Regions from separate parts of the Paenibacillus sp. S02 genome, predicted to be linked through region 1. Evidence: riboswitches for the same ligand, from Rfam matches in the RefSeq annotation. Region 1 holds a riboswitch; each other region holds the start of a gene.
What was found. Region 1 has a riboswitch for glycine ahead of KAI36_RS20630 (alanine/glycine:cation symporter family protein). Riboswitches for the same ligand answer to the same signal wherever they lie in the genome.
Positions count from the first base shown of each region.

Region 2: linked by a shared signal. The riboswitch ahead of sdaAB (L-serine ammonia-lyase, iron-sulfur-dependent subunit beta) and the one ahead of KAI36_RS20630 (alanine/glycine:cation symporter family protein) in region 1 are both predicted to bind glycine.
Region 3: linked by a shared signal. The riboswitch ahead of gcvT (glycine cleavage system aminomethyltransferase GcvT) and the one ahead of KAI36_RS20630 (alanine/glycine:cation symporter family protein) in region 1 are both predicted to bind glycine.

Region 1 is NZ_CP073682.1:4,654,718-4,660,563, reverse strand. It holds gene KAI36_RS20635 (glycoside hydrolase family 1 protein) at 130-1,587, shown strand; glycine riboswitch at 1,756-1,832, shown strand; glycine riboswitch at 1,851-1,945, shown strand; gene KAI36_RS20630 (alanine/glycine:cation symporter family protein) at 2,105-3,523, shown strand; gene KAI36_RS20625 (iron-containing alcohol dehydrogenase) at 3,581-4,753, opposite strand; gene KAI36_RS20620 (carbohydrate ABC transporter permease) at 4,902-5,729, opposite strand; gene KAI36_RS20615 (carbohydrate ABC transporter permease) at 5,752-5,846, opposite strand, start outside.
Region 2 is NZ_CP073682.1:444,811-450,656, reverse strand. It holds gene KAI36_RS02020 (ABC transporter ATP-binding protein) at 1-401, opposite strand, end outside; gene KAI36_RS02015 (ABC transporter ATP-binding protein) at 379-1,410, opposite strand; gene KAI36_RS02010 (DUF6359 domain-containing protein) at 1,737-3,326, opposite strand; glycine riboswitch at 3,541-3,656, shown strand; gene sdaAB (L-serine ammonia-lyase, iron-sulfur-dependent subunit beta) at 3,868-4,557, shown strand; gene sdaAA (L-serine ammonia-lyase, iron-sulfur-dependent, subunit alpha) at 4,547-5,446, shown strand; gene KAI36_RS01995 (Ig-like domain-containing protein) at 5,519-5,846, opposite strand, start outside.
Region 3 is NZ_CP073682.1:4,476,518-4,482,363, reverse strand. It holds gene gcvPB (aminomethyl-transferring glycine dehydrogenase subunit GcvPB) at 1-1,245, opposite strand, end outside; gene gcvPA (aminomethyl-transferring glycine dehydrogenase subunit GcvPA) at 1,242-2,597, opposite strand; gene gcvT (glycine cleavage system aminomethyltransferase GcvT) at 2,725-3,825, opposite strand; glycine riboswitch at 4,002-4,100, opposite strand; gene gcvH (glycine cleavage system protein GcvH) at 4,494-4,892, shown strand; gene KAI36_RS19815 (PTS mannitol transporter subunit IIBC) at 5,270-5,846, shown strand, end outside.

The DNA of each region.
Region 1 (5,846 bases):
ATTTTAAAGCATCTGTCAATGCTTTTCAAAGGAGAACGGTTACCGTTAGGTATTGATTCACATTTGCAGCACATGATGGGATTACTTGACCAAAGTAAAAATCTTAAATACGGAAAGGGTTTTTATACCATGACGAAGACGCTAAAAGGATTTCCGAAAAACTTCTTGTGGGGTGGTGCAACCGCAGCTAACCAATTGGAAGGCGCTTTTGACGTAGATGGAAAAGGATTGTCCAGTGCGGACATGGTTGCCTATGTACCCAAAGCAGAGCGCAAGAACGATCATGCTATGGAGATTTCGTCCGAGCGACTCGAAGACATTTTGGCAGGCAAAGTCAATGCCCGTTTTCCAAAGCGTGAAGGTGTGGACTTCTTCCACCACTACAAAGAAGATATTGCATTGTTCGCGGAAATGGGCTTTAAGGTATTTCGTATGTCCATCAACTGGTCGCGGATTTTTCCGAATGGCTATGATGCCGAGCCGAATGAAGCGGGACTGCAATTCTACGACAATGTATTTGATGAGCTGCGCAAATATGGTATTGAACCGCTGGTAACATTGTCACATTATGAGACACCGCTGGGTTTGACTCAGAAGTATAATGGCTGGCTGGGTCGTGAAGTTATACAGCACTACGTAAATTATGCCGAAACGGTGTTCACACGCTATAAGGATAAAGTAAAATACTGGCTGACCTTTAATGAAATCAATGTAATGACCATGAGTCCGTTTACCGGTGGCGGGGTGGTTATTGACCGCGTAGAAAACAAACAACAAGCGATATACCAAGCACTGCATCATCAATTTGTAGCTAGTGCACTGGCGACAAAACGAGGACATGAGATCATCCCGGGCTCTCAAATCGGCTGTATGCTAGCTCGTTTGGAAAGCTATCCACATACGTGTAACCCAGAGGATATACTGAAAGCCCAGCATGAAAATCAGATGAACCTGTTCTTTACGGATGTGCATGCCCGTGGGGAATATTCCAACTACATGAATCGTTATTTTGAAGAAAATAATGTTGTTATACACACAGAACCAGGGGATGCCGAAATTTTAAAAAATAACACGGTCGACTATATCTCATTCAGCTATTACATGACCTTGACCGTTTCTGCAGGTCCAGAAGGTGAGAAAGCAGCAGGAAACCTGATTGGTGGCGTGAAAAATCCATATTTACAGTCCTCTGACTGGGGATGGCAAATTGATCCGATCGGTCTGCGTGTTACGCTGAACACGTTATATGACCGCTACCAAAAGCCGCTATTTATCGTGGAAAATGGCCTAGGTGCTTATGATAAGGTAGAAGAAGACGGATCTGTGCATGACACATATCGTATTGATTACTTGCGTCAGCATATTGTTCAAATGAAGGAAGCGATTGCCGACGGTGTTGATCTGCTTGGCTACACCAGCTGGGGTCCTATCGACCTTGTGAGCATGTCTACTTCCGAAATGTCCAAGCGCTACGGATTTATTTACGTTGATCTGGATGATGACGGTAACGGAACGCTCAAACGCTCCAAAAAGGACTCATTTAACTGGTATAAAAATGTGATTGCAACCAATGGTGAAGAATTGTAATTCCATATCGTCTCGGGCGGGTATAGCAGAGGACATCCTAAGGATGCAATCTGCTGTACCCGCTTTTTTGATAGACATAATAATAATATTTCAGAGGGTTTCACAAACTTTTCACTTGTAATAAGCTGAAAGTTTTCTGTATAATAAATAAAAATTTCATATGTCTGGTTGATGTTTGCGGGAGATGGAACGAAAGTTCCGACCGAAGGGGCAAAACTCTCAGGTGCTTAGGCTGATTACAGCAACAAGCGGGGACCGTAAACGGACAGAACTCTGGAGAGACCCTTAATTGGGCGCCGAAGGTGCACCGCAGAGAACATCTGCTTAAACTCTCAGGCAAAAGGACAGAGACGCGAATAACCTGTGACAGGGAATGCCCTAGGCTTTTTTATAAGCTATTAGAGGCAGAAACCTGCGCAAGATGGTTGTATTTTTTCGTGCCTTTAACCTCTCCAGGAGTCGAATCAGCGGATTTGACTCTTTTTTGTTTTCTAATATGCTGGAGGAGCGGGTTGAAATGAATTTGGTACATGTGTTAGAAGCGATTAGCAGTTGGATATGGGGGGCGCCTCTCATCATTCTTGTCATGGGAACGGGGTTGTGGCTGACCATACGTTTGAAGATGCTGCAGGTATTCCGCCTGCCCCTGGCGATCAAGCTGATCGGTAAGGCACCGAATGAAGGCAGCGGGGATGTAAGTAGTTTTGCGGCTTTGAGTACAGCGTTGGCGGCTACAGTTGGCACAGGAAGTATTGTCGGCGTAGCGACAGCCATTAAGCTGGGCGGGCCGGGTGCCTTGTTCTGGATGGTCGTTGCCGCCTTTTTTGGGATGGCGACGAAATATGCGGAAGGTGTACTTGCGGTAAAATACCGGGTGAAGGATCGGAATGGGCAATTTTCCGGCGGCCCGATGTATTATATTGAGAAAGGTCTGGGACGCCGTTTTAAACCGCTGGCGATGCTGTTTGCTTTTTCAGGCATGCTGGTAGCGTTGTTCGGGATTGGAACGTTTCCGCAGGTCAAAGCGATTGTATCTTCGACTGAAAACAGTTTTGGCGTTCCGCCCATTGTAACAGCACTGATTATTGCTATCCTTACAGGACTTGTTACTATTGGAGGACTCAAAAGCATTGCCAAGGTATCGACGAAGGTCGTTCCTTTTAAAACAGGCTTGTACGTACTGATCTGTCTCATCGTACTGATTCGGTTTGCTGACCAACTTCCTGCCGCAATTGCGCTGGTGCTCCATTCGGCATTTTCAACTACATCTGCAACGGGCGGATTTGCCGGAGCTACGATTATGCTAGCGATGCGAAGTGGGGTAGCCAGAGGTATTTTTGCCAATGAGGCCGGATTGGGAAGCGCACCGATTGCAGCTGCAGCTGCCAAAACCAAATGGCCTGCGGAGCAAGGGCTAATTTCCATGACAGGCGTGTTTATTGATACGATGGTTATTTGTGTGATGACTGGGTTGACGCTACTGGTTAGTGGTGTGTGGAGCGGGCCTACCGATGCGGGCCTGATGACTCAGCAAGCATTTTCCAGCGCATTCCCGCTGGGGGCAGAACTGCTCACAATCATTCTGATTATGTTCGCGTTCACCACCATGCTCGGCTGGAACTATTACGGGGAACGCTGTGTTGAATATTTGCTTGGGGTCAAGTGGATTAAGCCATACCGTTATCTGTTCATCGTACTGGTTGCCGGGGGCGCGTTCATTAAACTGGATGCGATTTGGCTGCTGGCAGATATCTTTAACGCAATGATGGCTTTCCCGAACCTGATTGCACTGCTCGGCTTATCAGGAATTGTAGTCGCAGAAACCCGAACCTATATGGATTCTCTGAATTCTAATAAGAAAAAGGGCATTCTTGCAGGTGCCAGTGTAGGGGCAGCTATTCAAGTAGAAGAAAAAGGACAAACGGTTAATTCATAAATTTCAAAAGGGAGTGCTCTCAGCCATCACAGGCTTGAGGACACTCCCTTTTAAATGTTATAACGATGCGTGCAAAATAGCTGAAATATCTTCTTGATTCAGCTTTTTATAATTACCGAAGCCTCCGTATTCCATTTCACGGGCTGCAATGTTTGCGACTTTTTCCAATTGCTCATCATTAATATTGTAATCGGCCAGGGTGGAAGGGGCACCGAGACTTGTCCAGAATGCACTCAGGCGATCAATCCCCTCCAAAGCAATTTCCTTATCCGTTTTACCAGTGGTCTCTAAATCAAATATGCTGAGCATCAGCCGCTTCATGCGTGCAGCATCCTGATCCACCGTATGTCTCATCCAGTTGGGGAACAGGATCGCCAGACCGCCGGCATGAGGAATATCATATACAGCGGATAATGCATGTTCAATCGTATGCGAAGCCCAGTCCCCGAAGTAGCCCATTTGCAGTGTTCCGTTAAGGGCAATCGTTCCGGCATATAAAATCGTTTCACGATGCACGTAGTTGTGCAAATCTTCCAGCAGCTTAGGTGCAGTTTCGATCACGGTTTGCAGCACGGAAAAGCACATACGATCTTGCAACGGTGTATTTTTAACATTGTGAAAATATTGCTCAAACACATGGCTCATCATATCCACCATGCCATATACCGTCTGATCACGTGGCACAGAGAAGGTGTTTTTTGGGTCCAGAATCGAGAATTTCGGATGCGTCACCGCGCTGCCCCATACGTATTTTTCGTTCGTTTCCCAGTTGGTGATAACAGAATCCGGATTCATTTCTGAACCGGTGGCGGCGAGTGTGAGGATGGTACCGAATGGCAGAGCCTGGGTCGGCATGTGCTTTTTGTTGATAATATCCCACACATCGCCGTCATATTCAGCCCCTGCTGCGATGGCTTTGGTGCAATCAATAACGCTTCCACCGCCTACTGCAAGTAAGAAGTCGATTTTTTCGTTTCGGCAAATGTCGATGCCCTTCTTAACGGTGGACAAGCGCGGATTCGGTTCTACGCCGGACAATTCATGAATGTTCAGATGTAGCGGCTCTAACGCGTTTAATACCTGGTCATACAGACCATTTCGTTTGACACTTCCACCTCCGTATACCAGCAAAATGTTTTTGCCGTAATTCAGCAGCTCCTGCTGCAGTTCTTCAATTTGATTGTCTCCAAAAATTAATTTGGTGGGGTTATAATATGTGAATTTGTTCATCTGGTAAGTTCCCCTCAGTTCATAGTTCATGTTCAAATCGTAAATCGCTTAACCTGATTTCCTGTTGGATACCTAACTTCATCATGTAAGCTATTTGAAATGACGATTAACCATTATACATGAAATGAATAAGGGAATTCAAGTAAATCTAATCTTTGACCGCTCCGGCGGCAAGATCGGAAATAAACTGGCGGCTAATGAAAAGAAATAAAATAATAAGTGGCAGTACAGCCAGCAGGGTGCCCGCAATGACCATCGCATAATCCGTATTGTAAATCCCGTTCAATTGTGACAGTGCAATCTGGAGTGTGAATTTACGCTCATCCGTTAAGACAATTAGTGGCCATAAATAATCATTCCAGGCTCCTATAAAGGTAAATGCGCCGAGAAAAGCGAACGCAGGACGTAGAATAGGCAGTGCTACATTCAAGTACAGTCGAAAAAAGCTGCATCCGTCCATCCGGCCCGCATCCAGCAGTTCCTTTGGAATGGATTCTTCCGCATATTGACGAATCCAGAAAATGCCGAAGGCATTTACCATCCCCGGGATGATAAGCGCTTTGAACGTACCTACCCATCCAAAGGAGGCCATCATGACAAAGGAGGGGACAAGCGAAAGTTGTGAAGGGACCATCATCGTAGCTAGCAGAACGATAAATAGCACTTTTTTGCCCGGAAAATCAAACTTGGCGAATGCAAAACCTGCTAGTGAATCGAAAAACAGAACCAATAGGGTAACCGAACCGGCTACAAAAAGGGTATTAAAAAAGGCTCCAGCAAAATTAATCTGTTGCAATACTCTCGTTATGTTATCCAAGAAGTGGCTGCCAAACCACAATTGCGGTGGAAAACGATAGATGTCTGAGGTTGTACGGGTTGCCATGACGATCAGCCAGTAAAATGGAAACATCGACAGGATGATTCCCACCAACAATCCGGCATATAAAACAAAGGATTTTGCGCGTGTCTGCATCATGTTGTGAAGCTCCTTCCCATCGTTATTTTTTACCTTGAACGAGTTTCCAGTTTATGATGGAGAATAGAGCAATGATGAGGAACATGCCCCATCCGACGGCTGCACCATATCCAAAAT
Region 2 (5,846 bases), 1.9 Mb from region 1:
TGTACTTTCCTCCGTTCTTCCTCACTGCTCAGCCTTTCAAAATTTCGCAGCGGTTCAGCAATGACATCCAATACGCGCTTGCGCGGGTTGAGCGAAGAGTAGGGGTCCTGAAAAATCATCTGAATGTCTCTACGCAGCGGATGACGGTTGTTACGGCTCAGAGCCGCAAGGTCCTTTCCCTTAAAAAGAATCCGTCCGCTCGTCAGCTTATTTAGACCGATAATCGTCCTGCCTGTCGTCGTTTTTCCACAGCCGGATTCTCCCACCAGCCCGTATGTCTGGCCTGCCTCAATGCTGATCGACACGCCATCCACTGCTTTCACCTGATCGACGACACGCTGGAAGAAACCACCGCGCACCGGATAGTGGACCCTCAAATCATTTAACTCCAGTAGTGCCATGAGCAGCTTCCCCCTTTGCCTCGTCTTCAAAATGAAAATGCTGGTAACATGTACAACGGACCCAATGTCCAGGGGAAATTTCATTTAGTTGGGGATGGTCTTCATGCACTCTCTGCTGAATCCAGGGAATACGCGGAGCAAAGCGGCAGCTATTGCGGGGGATATCTTGTAATGAGGGAACAATGCCGCCGATGACATGCAGTGATTCCCCCTTGGTATGCGATCCCGGCATGGAAGCAAGCAAAGAACGCGTATACGGATGCTGTGGATGCCTGAATAATTCAAAAACATCAGCGCTCTCCACGATTTCTCCGGCATACATGACCACCACGCGGTCAGCTACTTCTGCCACAACACCAAGATCGTGCGTAATCAGGATAATTCCACTTCCGGTCTCCTGTTGAAGCTGTTTGAGCAAGTCGAGAATTTGCGATTGGATCGTTACATCGAGCGCAGTAGTTGGTTCATCTGCGATAATAAGAGAAGGTCGACAAGCTATGGCAATCGCGATCATCACACGCTGACGCATCCCTCCTGACAGTTCATGCGGATACTGATCGTACACACGCACAGGATTCGGTATATCTACGCTTTCCAGCAGCTCCAGCACACGTTCCCTTTTTTGCTTCGTAGATAGTGACGTATGATAATCAAGATTTTCCTCAATCTGCTTGCCAATGCTCATCAATGGGTTGAGTGCTGTCAGCGGGTCCTGAAAGATCATGCCAATGCCCGCTCCGCGGATTTTATTCATTTGCCCTGAAGAAAGGCGGTTAAGGTCCGTACCTTTAAAAAGGACCTCTCCCTCTACACGTGTGCGTTCCATGTCATGCAGTTGTGCGATCGAAAGCGCCAGCGCGCTTTTGCCACAGCCGGATTCTCCGACTACAGCCAGCACTTCATTGGGGTTGACCGTCAGATCTAGATGGTCGACTGCGGGGTGATATTGATCCTTGATGCGAAAAGATACGGATAATCCTTTAATTTCCAACACGGGTTCGGTATTCAATGCGCGCTTCCTCCATTCTCCATGGTCTTGTCCCGCTTATTCTCACCATGTTTGATGTTTAAAACCTCTCATGAACATTACATACCGTTTTTGTCGGAATAATTTGAATACATCCTATCACCAGTATATGGATATATCAATTAAGATTATGCTATCAACATCATTTAAAAAATCAATGATCCAGCAGTAGCGCGGCCTTTCTGGCACAAAATGTAATGAAATAACCAACCACAGGTTAATTTTCATTACAAAAAAAAGTCGCCTGATCCCTCTGCAGGGACCAAACGACTAACTAATACCAGCTCACATTGAGCTTCTGGCGATAATTAAGAAGCCGCTCCATAGGAGCCAGACTTGAACGTTCTAGGATCGTACCATTTGTAGCCTGCTGCCGGAGCAGACCAAGGCTCAGGCTGCGGTTCTGTGGAAGCCGCAGGCTCCTCGAATGGCAGAAGCTTCGTGGGTTGATCCAGAGTCAAGCCTGCCACATCAGACAATTTCGTGTAGTCCTGCTTCCATGCAAGCCATTGGACCGTTTGTACCAGGAAGGTGGAATCATCCACTTCCTTGAAACCATCATATGTCTTCTTCGACTGTCCGTTTTCCTCACGCACATATTTCGGTGTAGCATCTTCTACAGGGGAAGAATCACCGATGAACGCTGCCTTGCCTTGACCTACCTTGGAGATAGCAGCATAAGGTCCTTCCGCACGGCCCCCGCCGTTATAAACTCCCTGGTCTACCGCATTCCCCCATTTTTTCGTGCCTGAAGGGATATAAGCAATGCCTTTAGCCTTGGTAGGATCAATAATAGCCAGCGTAGATCCTGCATGCATTGCAATCGAGCGCACACCCTTAGTAATGCCGAAAGATTGATCTGCGGCTACAATGTCGGTAGCATTCACATCGCCAAGCGCATTGTAACGGAAACGAACGCCAAAGTTGGTCGCCAGCCAATCGGAGCTTGTTAATCCTTGCATCGCCGGTGATGCAGCTTCTTCTGCAGTCATGCCTTTGGCCGGATTAGTATAGGCTCCACGACGGTAGCCATTCATAACCTCGGAGGAATCCCAACGGTTTTTGTTACGGTCCGCATTATAATGATCGGAGATGAAGAAGACGCTCCCCCCGTTATTCACGTATTGCAGCAGGGCAGCCTGCTCAGATGCCTTAAAGGCAACATTCGCTTCACCAATAATGAACACATCATATTGGCGCAGCTTGTCATATGTTATGGCCTGCTCTCCATAAGTAAAAGGAATGGGACGGTTCAATTGGTCTACCGTAAAGCCTACATTACGCAGTCCATTGGCAAAGTCGGAGAAGGCGCCTTCAATGACCCAATCTGCTGCACCAGCGGTCTGTGCGTGCGTATTATCGAACAGCACCTTTTTGCCTTTTCCATCCGGCAATGTAGTACCAGGTTGACCCGGGTTGCCAGGTTCACCTGGTTCACCCGGCTCGCTTCCGTTCACAAGTTCAACAGCGCTTGGGCTTTTCACTCCACCAAAATTATTGTAGGCGCCGAGTGTACCCGTCACACGAATTTTGCTGCCGATCAGCTCAGGATGGCCTGATAGCCCATATTGCCCTCTGTACGCTGAAGTCAGCTGTACATCCAACAGATTAGACGTATTACGTTCATTTGCCTGATCGGCAATCAGTACGTTAAAATCATTCGCGAACGGAGAAGAAAAGTTAGCCGTTTTCGATCCGGTAGCATGTCCGACGATGTAACCTTCCACCGTCACCGTACCTCCACTGCTTTGGCGCTGAAGTGCTTCAGCTACTGTCAAGGCTCCGTCCGCCTTGACCTGACCGAATGGAACGAGGATCCCAATCAGCAGTGATACGATCGCTGCTAGATGCAACATCCCTTTTAAGCGTGAAGCTGTGAATCGCAAGCCTTTTACCATACGTCAATATCCCTCCTATGATTTCCATAAATATACTTGTCCTTTATCAGATTAGCCGCCAATCTTCTAATTCCTTCCTGGTTTCATCCATAATTATGTAAATTTTAATCTTTTTTATTGGAAACGCACCTGCTTATGTAAAAATTAAACCTGTGATTGACACCGAGCACGGCATACATTACGCTAAGAAAGACATGTAGAACGTTATACGCGAATGAAGATGACGGGAGAGTCTGTCCAGGGAGCCTACACTCTGGCGGCACCGAAGGAGCAAGACGCCAGCACCCGGCTGGCGGATAATCTCTCAGGTCCATGTATCGTCATCTGACGCAACTCTGGAGAGAGCGCAAGCCACCCAAGGGGTAAGGCGGTAAGAACACCGCACGAAACTCTCAGGTAACGAGGACAGAGATAAGGGAAACTTCCTTATCCTGTCCTTTTTTGTGCTCACATTGTGCGTCAGCATTAGGAACCGTCATAACCGCGCAAAGACGCGGAAATACCATAAAGTATGGTATTAGAACATACAGGGGGCCACACCATGCGTTTCAAAGATGTATTTTCTATTATCGGTCCGGCCATGACCGGACCTTCCAGTTCACACACCGCAGGCGCGGTACGGCTCGCACGCGTTGCCCGGCACTGGCTCGGGACGCAGCCTGACCGTGCCCGCATGACACTGTACGGCTCCTTTGCCGATACGTATAAAGGACACGGTACAGACCTGGCGCTCATCGCAGGGCTGCTTAATTACGATACGGACGATCACCGGATTCCGGATGCCGAGCAATGGGCAGAGCAAGCCGGGATGGCCGTGGAATTCGCCGTCAGCGGACTCCCCGCGCCTCATCCGAACACTGTCCGTTTCGAGCTGTGGAAGGGCGAGGATCAGCGCACACTGTTGGGCTCCTCCATCGGCGGCGGCAGCATCCATGTCCAGCAGCTTAACGAATTCCGGGTCAATCTGACCGGGGAGCTGCCTACGCTGGTGCTTCTCCACTCGGATAAGCCCGGTACATTGGGCGCGATAACTTCAGCGCTGGGCGCGGCCCACATTAACATTGCCTATATGCACGTAGATCGCAAAGGCCGGGATGGTGAAGCACTCACCGCCATTGAAACGGACAGTTCTGCTCCAGCTGAACTGATTGCGGAACTGCGTTCTTTACCTCATATGTATGAAATTAAGATGATTAATTTGAAAAAAGGAGCTGAATCCGATGCGGTTTAGCCATCTGCATGAAATCAGCGCTTTATGCGCTGAAGAATCCACCACAATTGGCCGCTTGATGATTCAAGAGCAGGTACAAGAGACGAATACAACGGAGGAAGAAATCTTTCGCCAAATGTCTGATTATTATGAAGTCATGAAGGAAGCCGTTCATCGCGGTCAGACACAAGACACCGTATCCCGCAGTGGATTGACGGGCGGTGACGGCAAGCGCCTAGCCGAGTATCTGCGGTCAGGGGAAACCTGCTCCGGTGATGCCTCCGCGCTCGCCATGGCTTATGCCCTCTCCGTGTCGGAGGTTAACGCATCCATGGGTCGCATTGTCGCCACGCCTACCGCAGGCTCATGCGGGGTTATCCCTGGTGTGTTCATCAGTGCGCAGGAGCGGTTCGGCTGGGATGATGAGCATATGGTGAACGGCCTGTTCGCCGCTGGAGCCATTGGCTACGTGATCGCCAACAACTCCTTCATTTCTGGCGCGGAGGGAGGCTGTCAGGCTGAGATTGGCTCAGCTATCGGGATGGCGGCTGGCGCTATGGTCGAGCTGCGCGGTGGTACGCCTGAACAGGCTGTTCACGCCGTGGGTCTCGCTCTTAAGAACACGCTCGGCCTGATTTGCGACCCCGTCGCCGGACTCGTGGAGATTCCGTGCATCGTGCGCAACGGGCTGGGAGCCGTGACTGCACTTGCCGCAGCGGACATGGCTTTGGCGGGTGTGCGCAGCGCTATTCCGTCTGACGAAGTCATCGACGTGATGCTTGAAGTCGGCAGTGCGATGCCGTCGAAGCACCGCGAGACCGCCAAAGGCGGCTTGGCCCAGACGCCGACTGGCAAGCGTTTGACCGAATCACTTACACGCAACACACCGACCAAGAAGGAAAAGTCATAATTTATAAGCGGTAGCCTCCTTAAAATAAAAGAGCAAGCATATCGTCCTTGGACGTATGCTTGCTCTTTTGTTTTACTGAACGGTTACCTGTACCTTCGTCATTTTACCTGCATATTTCACAGTAATTACAGCTTTGCCCTTGCCCTGTGCCTTAATGTTACCGTCTTTGACGGTCGCAACAACAATTCTGGACGAGGACCAGACTGCCGGTTTGGAAACATCCTTCTCCGACTCATCCTTATACGTGGCTGTAGCCGTAACCTTAGCCAGCTGTCCTGCCTTCAAATTCAAAGCAACTTCGTCTGTTTGCAGGTATTTAAGCGTATCAACATCCACGGGTACGCTGATTACCTTCCCGCCAAACTTCGCCTGAATGTTAGCTTTACCGTAGCTAACCGCA
Region 3 (5,846 bases), 180 kb from region 1:
CCTTTTGGCTACATCAAGCGTACGCACTCCAAATTTTTTCAAGCCTCGCCCTGACATTACAAATTCGTGTTTGCAATGTCCAGGGTAGGGCAGGTCAAAATGTGGAGCGAGCCGATGCATCATGTAATTGGCATTGAGCACAGCGCATTCCGATACACGCTTTAAGCCATCAGGCCCGTAGCTACGGATATAGGCATAGGCACGGACGAGAATACCGAAGTTGCCGTAAAAGGCTTTAACCCGTCCAATAGAATCTCCCTGTTCCCGGTCCCAGTGGTACACCCCCTGCAGATCTCGTACGACAAGTGGCTTGGGCAAATAAGGGATGAGCCGTTGCTTTACGCCGACAGGCCCAGCGCCGGGGCCACCGCCACCGTGCGGGGTACTCATCGTTTTGTGCAAATTGAGATGCACTACATCGAAGCCCATATCTCCGGGACGGGTAATCCCCATGATGGCGTTGGAGTTCGCCCCGTCATAGTAGAGCAGACCACCCGCGTCATGCACGATGGCAGCAATGTCAGTGATTTGCTTCTCGAACAGCCCAAGCGTGTTCGGGTTGGTCAGCATGAGCGCCGCGGTGTCGTTGCCTACGGCTTGACGCAACGCATCCAGATCCACCAGCCCTTCAGGGGTGGAGGGGAGGGTGACTGTTTCGAAGCCCGCGACGGTTGCGCTGGCGGGGTTCGTTCCGTGCGAGGAATCCGGCACGAGCACCTTGGTACGTCGTTCACCACGTGCTTCGTGGTATGAGCGAATCATCATCAGCCCGGTCCATTCGCCATGGGCGCCCGCGGCGGGCTGAAGCGTGACGGCATCCATGCCAGTTAACGCAGCCAAATCATTTTGGAGCGTATGCAGCAGCTCCATGGCACCCTGGATGCTCTCCTCGGGCTGATATGGATGGATTTTGGCGAAGCCTGTATATCGGGCGACATCCTCATTCACCTTCGGATTGTATTTCATCGTACAGGAGCCGAGCGGATAAAATCCGTTGTCCACGCCGAAATTGCGCCGGGACAAGGCGGTATAATGCCGAATAACGTCTACTTCGTATACCTCGGGTAATGCCGCAGGTTCGCTGCGCAGCGCATAATCTGGCAAAAGCTCTGCCACCGGGCGACGGGGAACGTCGCACTCGGGAAGGGAATAGGCAATGCGACCCGGACGGCTCAATTCAAAGATGAGCGCTTGATCGTGTTCCTTCAACAGCCCTTGTTTCTGATCCTGTCCGGTGTGTGTCATAGCAATCCCCCCAAGGTGTGTACAAATTGGTCAATCTCTTCTTTGGTTCTTTGCTCCGTCACGGCAATCAACATGTGACCAGCAAGTTCCTCATAGTCCTGGCCCAAATCGTAGCCAGCGATAAATCCAGCAGCTAGCAGCTCGGCCTGGAGTTTGCTCATATCTGTACCCTCAGGCAGTCTAAGGGCAAACTCGTTAAAGGTCGGTGCGTTAAACGAGGCAGTTACGCCCTTCAAGCTCAGCAATTGCTCTAAAGCATAACGGCTTTTATGCAAATTTAGCTCGGCTACTTCCTTGATCCCCTGTCTACCCATGACAGACAAGTATACAGATGCAGATAAAGCTAGCAACGCTTGGTTGGAGCAAATGTTAGAGGTGGCCTTTTCGCGGCGGATATGCTGTTCCCGCGCTTGCAAGGTCAGCACGAAGCCGCGTTTACCGTTGCGGTCTGTGGTCTGACCCACAATACGGCCGGGGATACGGCGCATATGTGCCTGAGAAACGGCAAAGTATCCACAGGTCGGACCGCCGAGAGAAGAGGAGATGCCAAGTGGCTGCGCGTCTCCTACCACAATATCCGCGCCCTGTTTGCCGGGTGTTTCCAGCAAGCCAAGTGCTAGTGGATTGGCACTGACGACCAAAAGACCTTTGTGCGCATGGATGAGGTCAGCCATCGGCTTCAGGTTTTCCACGGCTCCGAAAAAGTTGGGGCTTTGGACCAAAACAGCCGCGGTCTGTTCCGATACGGCTGCCGCTAACGCATCAACATCCGTTACGCCGTCCGAACAGCCGATCTCCACGATGTCCAAATCCAAACCGCGTGCATAGGCTGCCAATACCTGACGTGCCTCCGGATGGACGGACCTTGATACGATAAGCTGTTTACGGCGGGTAGCTGCGGCGGACAGTGAGCCCGCTTCCGCCAGTGCAGTCGCTCCGTCGTACATGCTGGCATTAGCTACAGCCATGCCCGTCAATTCGCAAATATACGACTGAAACTCGAAAATGGCTTGTAGCTCGCCTTGGCTTACTTCCGGCTGATAGGGGGTGTAGGCTGTATAGAATTCCGAGCGTGAAGTGATGTGCTGGATGACGGACGGAATATGATGATCATAAATTCCTGCGCCAAGGAAGCTGGCATGTGTGTCTGTATTGGCGTTGTGTCCGGCCAGCTCAGCCAAGTGGCGGGTTAAGGCTTTCTCATCGAGTCGAGAAGAAAGAGGCAGTTCCCCTTGATATCGAATGGCCTCTGGAATGTCACTGAATAAATCATCAATGGATGATACACCGACCACACGCAGCATTTCGGTTTGATCCTGTTCAGTCATAGGGAGATAACGATGCTGCTTCATAGGTTCTGACTCCTTTCGAAAAGCAAAATTTTAAACGTAAATTAGCTAATAAAAAAGTGTGTGAGATGAAAAAACCAGAAGTTAATATCTGACATGTTTGCTTTATAGAAATAAAAAGAGTTTAAGATCAGTGCGGGCGTTTATAAAAGGGTGCTGCCACCACCTCGGCACGCAGGCGTTTGCCACGAATCTCAACCTCCAACGGTGTGGAGAGGGCGCTAAAACGACTGTCCACCAAGGCGAGGCCCAGATTACGCTTCAAGGTGGGCGACTGAGTCCCCGTTGTGACCTCACCAATGTGTTGTCCTTCTGCGAATACCGGGTAATGGGCGCGTGGGATACCGCGATCAATCATTTCCAGCCCGATCAATTTGCGAGGAATCCCTTGTTCTTTCTGACGTTGCAGTGCTTCTCTACCGATAAAATCTCCTTTATTCAGCTTGACGAAGAAACCTAGACCAGCTTCGAGTGGTGAAATCGTGGCAGATAACTCCTGACCGTATAGCGGCAACCGTGCCTCAAAGCGTAGTGTATCCCGAGCACCCAGTCCAGCGGGAATCAGCCCATACGACTCACCGGAACGAAGCAAACCCTCCCATACGGCTGGTGCTTCCGCAGCAGGTATATAAAATTCAAAACCGTCTTCGCCCGTATATCCGGTTCGTGAGACAAGTGCTTTTGCTCCGAACAATGGCACATTCTCATGGAAGCGGAAAGATGCCAGATTCGTAATGTCCGTATCTGCCACGGCTGCGGCAATACGTGCTGCCCCCGGTCCTTGCAACGCTAGCAATGCTATCGCATCAGACACATTCTCCATGTGAACGGATGCAGGCATATGGCGAATTAGCCAATCCCAATCCTTATCGATGTTGGATGCGTTCACAACGAGCATGTAGCGTTCCGGTCCTTTGCAGTAAACAAGTAGGTCGTCTACTACACCTCCATCGGGGTAACACAGGAGTGAATATTGTGCCTGACCTGGTTCCAACTGGCTGACATCATTCGTGGTCACCCTTTGCAGAAAAGCTTCGGCTTCTTTGCCTTCAACCAAAAATTCGCCCATATGCGATACATCGAATAAACCCGCACGTTGCCGGACGGCCTCATGCTCCTTTTGAATGCCGCTAAACTGAACGGGGAGCTCCCAGCCGCCAAAGTCAATACAACGAACCCCAGACTGCGTCCCGTAGGACGAATATAGCGGTGTTTTTCGCAAATTAGTCATTATTCCACTCCTATCCGGTGTGATCGGCTAAACAAAAAAGACAGGCCGAAAAAAACGTATAGACGGCAGTCTACACTCTTTTTTCAGCTCTGTCCTTGATACCAGAAAGTTACCCCGGTATGTACCGGGTTTCCCCTTGGGTGATCCGCTCCAATAGCGAATGCTCTCCAGAGATGCGTCCGGCAGAGGTCCTTTTGCCTGAGAGATTCACCTGCAATGCAGGTTTACTCCTTCGGCGCTACCTTCGGGATCAACGGTATATTACCTGGCTTTGCAGATAACAACTTGATCCGATTCGCGTGCACTTATGTCTCACAAGCGGCAACAGCTATGCGAATCTTTTTGGCAGTCTCTCCCTCCGCGTTCATCCGCGTTTGCAGTTGTCGGTGTGTTTCCCAAAGCATTTGCTATAACCCATTAATACGCAAATTCATTCAAAATGTCAATAAAAATGTCATCAAAAATAATAGAAAAAACATTTAATATATAAATAAGGATATGTAAGCGTTTGTTATAAGCTATCATTTTTTATATAGTACGCTATATGAGGTGATATGAAGTATTTTTGTTAGTATTATTGACATGAGTGTTCTTGTTGTCATAATCTTAACCTGTCTAATACAGGTGAGCAAAAGCGATTTTATTCATATGGAAGTGAGGGGAACAGAATGGGTGAAGTGAAGCAGCAACTTTGGTATACAGACGAACATGAGTGGGTTCAGCGGACAGAGAATGGAACGGTGCGGATTGGTATTACAGACTTTGCACAGCATCAACTGGGTGATATTGTTTTTGTAGAATTACCTGAGGCGGGAGCAACGATTGAGCAGGGAGCGGAGATCGGTACGATTGAATCGGTGAAGACGGTATCCGACCTTTTTGCTCCGGTGACGGGAACCATATTAAAAGTGAATGAAACGCTGGAAAGTACGCCTGAGCTAGTGAATGAATCTCCCTATGACAAAGGTTGGATGATCGAAGTAGAGATGGATAAAGATGTGGAGGAAGCCTTGGGCAAGCTACTGTCTGCGGATCAGTATGAGCAGTTGATTTCCGATGAGCAGTAATGGAGCATTGTAGTATGGAGTAAGAGGGTTAATTGTCTGCTCGATTTTTGTATAAAATAGTCGCTATGATTTGACGTAGCGGCTATTTTTTTGTCTTTTTGCAAACGTAATTACGTGTTTTATTCTGACTTAGAGGGTTTTTCCCATATAAGAATCATACATAATCCAGCACGGTTTTTCGACTAATTTCTATAGCTACAGGTCATATTAAGAAGAATTATGCAGGTATAATACCTTCCCGGATAATTTAAATTTAAATGTTGTCATCAACGTTCATGACGAAAGTGCGTTTTCATTTCGTTGATGAAGATAGCGCTGTCATTTAGTATGAATTTTAAGAAAAGGTAGTGATGCTTACCTACAAGGAGGATTTGAATATGAGTACATTGGACGCAAAGCCAAGTTCAAAAGGAGGCACTCGTGTCGCCGTACAGCGTTTTGGCCGTTTTCTTAGCGGTATGGTTATGCCAAATATGGGAGCCTTTATTGCGTGGGGGCTGATTACGGCACTCTTTATTCCGACCGGATGGTTCCCAAACGAAGGTTTTGCACAATTGGTTGACCCGATGAAAAATTATTTGTTGCCGCTACTGATCGGTTATACAGGGGGCACGATGATTCATGGACAGCGTGGAGGTGTGATTGGTGCCATTATGACGATGGGTGTCATAGTGGGAGCCGATATCCCGATGTTCCTGGGCGCGATGGTAGCTGGTCCGCTGGCTGCGTGGATATTGAAGAAGTTCGACAAGGCCATTGAAGGCAAGGTCAGATCAGGCTTTGAAATGCTGGTCAATAACTTTTCGGCCGGGATTATCGGTGCCATTCTAGCACTGCTTGCCCATGTGGCGATCGGCCCGATTGTACAAATGATCAGTCAAGTATTGTCGGCAGGGGTACAGTTCCTCGTGAACGCAGGGCTACTGCCGCTTGTCAACCTCATTATTGAGCCCG